2 regions of the Pantoea sp. X-Soil-YNGN-775 genome follow, and region 1 is predicted to be linked to the other one. Evidence: predicted binding sites of a transcription regulator. Region 1 holds the regulator's gene; the other holds the start of a gene.
The links. The regulator PhoB, encoded in region 1, activates phosphate uptake and scavenging genes when phosphate is short. The targets are predictions, from matches to a motif close to CTGTCATAAAACTGNCNNAT.
Positions count from the first base shown of each region.

Region 2: a site for PhoB is predicted at 1,159-1,178, ahead of uvrB (excinuclease ABC subunit UvrB). Genes of this name have one in related genera too.

Region 1 covers NZ_AP035945.1:939,338-941,540, forward strand. The annotation lists gene sbcD (exonuclease subunit SbcD) at 1-525, opposite strand, end outside; gene phoB (phosphate response regulator transcription factor PhoB) at 721-1,410, shown strand; gene phoR (phosphate regulon sensor histidine kinase PhoR) at 1,425-2,203, shown strand, end outside.
Region 2 covers NZ_AP035945.1:1,242,968-1,245,170, reverse strand. The annotation lists gene uvrB (excinuclease ABC subunit UvrB) at 1-949, opposite strand, end outside; gene AC6I8I_RS05825 (ABC transporter ATP-binding protein) at 1,842-2,203, shown strand, end outside.

The sequences.
Region 1 (2,203 bases):
CGGGTCCAGCGCCCGCGCGGCAGCCACGCGCTGCTGATAATGATGAGCAATCGCCTCCAGCAGCGAGGTCTGCTTGTCGCGTCCGGACTGGCCGGCGCGGCTGCGCAGGATGTCGCGCGGCCGCAGATATGGAATGGCGCACAGCAGCACGCCCGGCGCGCCCTGACGGGTGGTGAGCAGCAGCACATCGCTGTTGGCCTCGGGCGTGGCGATCACCCGGGTATTCAGGCAGGCGAGCAGTTCGCATGACTCATTGAGCGTCGCCACCGAGTCGTGATTGCCCGCCAGCACAATCAGCTGACAGCCGCTGGGCTGCAGCGCCACCACAAAGCGGTTGAACATTTCGCGCGCGTAGCTGGGCGGGGTGCCGGTATCGAACAGATCGCCCGCCACGATTAACGCATCCACCTGATGCTGTTCGATCTGGATCAACAACCAGTCGAGAAACGCCTGATGTTCCGCTGCCCGACTCTTGTTGTAAAAGAACTGCCCCAGATGCCAGTCCGCAGTATGAATGATGCGCATAAAACTCCCTGCCGTTGTAATTCGCCCGGCGATTATACTGGCTCTGTGGCCAAAGCGAAAAATTGTCGCTGCGCGGTCATAATTGATTACCACTGGCCTGAATGAGCGGGTATGTTTTTCATAAAAGTGTCACAAATCTGACGCATAATGGCGCCGCGAATCTCAGTGACAGCCGTCATATCAGCAGGAGTAATAATGGCTAAGCGCATTTTGGTTGTGGAAGATGAAGCCCCAATCCGTGAAATGTTGTGCTTTGTTCTGGAGCAGAACGACTATCAGCCAATTGAGGCGGAAGATTATGACAGCGCAGTGGGTAAGCTGATTGAACCCTGGCCCGATCTGATTCTGCTGGACTGGATGTTACCCGGCGGCAGCGGCATTCAGTTTATTAAGCATCTGAAACGCGAAGCGATGACCCGCGATATTCCGGTGATGATGCTCACCGCCCGCGGTGAAGAAGAGGACCGGGTGCGCGGGCTGGAAGTCGGCGCTGACGATTACATCACCAAGCCGTTCTCGCCAAAAGAGCTGATGGCGCGCATCAAAGCCGTCATGCGCCGTATTTCACCGATGGCGGTGGAAGAGGTGATTGAGATGCAGGGACTGAGCCTGGATCCCTCCTCGCACCGGGTGATGTCGGAAACCACGCCGCTGGAAATGGGCCCTACCGAATATAAACTGCTGCACTTCTTTATGACCCACCCGGAGCGGGTTTATAGCCGCGAACAGCTGCTGAACCACGTCTGGGGCACCAACGTGTATGTCGAAGATCGCACCGTCGATGTTCACATTCGCCGTTTACGTAAAGCGCTGGAAGTCTCCGGCCACGATCGCATGGTACAAACCGTCCGTGGAACAGGGTATCGTTTCTCTGCCCGCTACTAAACGGAGTTTTCACCGTGCTGGAACGCCTCTCCTGGAAGAGATTACTGTCAGAACTGCTGCTGGCGTGTCTGCCTGCGCTGCTGCTTGGCCTGCTGTTCGGTTATCTGCCGTGGCTGCTGTTGCTGAGCGTGCTGGCGGTGCTGCTGTGGCATTTCCACAACCTGATGCGCCTGTCGCACTGGTTGTGGCTCGATCGTACCATGACGCCGCCAGCCGGGCGGGCCAGCTGGGAACCGCTGTTTTACGGGCTCTACCAGATGCAGTTACGCAACCGGCGGCGGCGGCGCGAACTCGGCAACCTGATTAAACGCTTTCGCAGCGGCGCCGAGTCGCTGCCGGATGCGGTGATCCTCACCACCGAAGAGGGCACCATTTTCTGGTGCAACGGGCTGGCACAACAGCATCTCGGGCTACGCTGGCCAGAAGATAATGGCCAGAACATCCTTAACCTGCTGCGCTATCCGGAATTCTCGCGCTATATCCGCCAGCGTGACTTCGACAAACCGCTGACGCTGGTGCTGAATAACCAGTACCACATGGAATTTCGCGTTATGCCCTACAGTGAAGGCCAGTGGCTGCTGGTGGCGCGTGACGTCACTCAGATGCATCAGCTGGAGGGGGCGCGGCGTAACTTCTTTGCCAACGTCAGCCATGAACTGCGCACCCCGCTGACGGTGCTGCAGGGCTATCTGGAGATGATGAATGACTCGGTGATGAACGAGCGTTCACGCGGTAAGGCGCTGCATACCATGTCAGAGCAGACGCGCCGCATGGATAGCCTGGTTAAACAGCT
Region 2 (2,203 bases), 300 kb from region 1:
CGCGCCCGGAAAGATAGCGCGAATAGTTTTCGATGCCGGAGCAGTAGCCCAGCTCGCCCATCATCTCCAGGTCAAACTGGGTACGCTGGGTAATACGCTGCTCTTCCAGCAGTTTATTGTTCTCCAGCAGCACCCGACGGCGATCCGCCAGTTCCAGTTTGATATCTTCCATCGCCTGCAGAATGCGCTCACGCGGCGTCACGTAGTGCGTTTTCGGGTAGATGGTAAAGCGCGGCACCACCGAGTCAATCTGGCCGGTGAGTGGGTCAAACAGCGACAGGCGCTCTACTTCTTCGTCGAACAGTTCAACGCGCAGGGCGATATCGTCCGATTCGGCCGGGAAGATGTCGATCACTTCGCCGCGCACCCGGAACGTACCGCGCTGGAACGCCTGATCGTTGCGGGTGTACTGCAGCTCCGACAGTCGGCGCAGAATGCTGCGCTGGTCGATAATCATGCCGCGGGTCAGGTGCAGCATCATTTTCAGGTAGAGATCGGGATCGCCCAGACCGTAGATCGCCGAAACCGAGGCGACCACAATCACATCGCGCCGCTCCAGCAGCGCTTTGGTCGCCGACAGACGCATCTGCTCAATGTGTTCGTTAACCGAGGCATCCTTTTCGATAAAGGTGTCGGAACTCGGCACATAGGCTTCCGGCTGGTAGTAGTCGTAGTAAGAGACGAAAAATTCGACTGCGTTATCCGGGAAAAACTCCTTCATTTCACCGTACAACTGCGCCGCCAGCGTTTTGTTGGGCGCTAAAACCATGGTTGGACGGTTGAGATCGGCAATCACGTTGGCGACGGTGAAGGTTTTCCCCGAGCCGGTTACGCCTAATAAGGTCTGGTGGGCCAGTCCATCTTCCAGCCCCTCTTTCAGACGACGAATCGCCTCTGGCTGATCGCCAGAAGGTTTGAAAGCGGAATTCAATTTAAAGGCTTTACTCATGAATGCAGTTCCTGCTGAAGAAGTCGGCGGGCAGCCCACTATTTTACTCTGCTATGGTGATTTTGCCAGAAAATAATACTGGATATAAAAACAGTATTAAGGCAGAGTGATCGTCACTGTCGGGATACTTTTTCACCGTCGATTGCCGCTTGCTTCATCGCACAGGCCGTTGCGCAAGGTTATCCCCAGGCGGGGATCGGATTTAACATTTGTCAATAGACCGTCACAAAATTACAGTTCGATGAACTGACAGATAATTCGCAGGCTTGTTTTTTAATAAGCAGTTGAATTTACTGACTTATGTCTAAAAGCCCAGAATCTCGACATTATGTAACCAGGCCGCGTATTTCCTCGCTTCCAACCTGTTTTCATTACCTAATGCACAAGGTTATCCACAGGAATGGTGGATAAGTGATGGCAGCCCCGCCGCCATCGGCTGTGTATAATTTTTCCCTGCCGCTCGGGTTCGCTAAAAATAATTTTTTTTCCGCTAAATTTAGCCGCTGTCGCTGCACTATTGTTCTGCTTTTTTTACCAGTTTCTTTACTCCGCCCGCTAATCCGCTGCATTAGCTGCCCATTCTTAATCAGAATCGCTGCCTCGTCATCGTCCCTCTGCACCAGAAACACCGCCCGCTGGCACTACAAAAGTGCAGCAATGTTATCACCGGTTGAAATTGATAAGCACTGCTCATCTTTTAGCGCCGCCGCACCGCGCTACTGGCTGAAAAAAGTCTGCGGTGGGATCTGGCCTGGGAATTGCAAGAATGGGTGGCGTCATCGCGCCACAAGCGCACTGTACTGCAAGGGGAGCATGCCCTTGCTGATAACTTGTTTGCCAGACGACACAGAGCGGAAGCATTCAGGCTAATGATCGGGAAGGAGAGTGTCAGATGCTGAGTTTACGTTCGGTAAATCAATTTTACGGTCAAAATCATATTCTGTGGGATGTCGATCTCGATCTGTCGCCTGGCACCTGCACCGGCGTTCTCGGCCGGCCCGGGATGGGGAAAACCACCCTGGTGAACTGCATCATGGGCAGGCTGCCGATCAACAGTGGATCGATCTCCTGGAAAGAGGATGGCTCACCGCCCGCCGACCTGCTGCTGCAACCGGCGGAGCAGCGGGCGCAGATGGGGATTGGCTATGTGCCGCAGGGTCGCCATATTTTTACCCAGATGAGCGTGGAAGATAATTTGCTGATCGCCCTGCTGGCCGGGGCAAATCAGGCTGACCGCCATCGCGCCATCCCCGA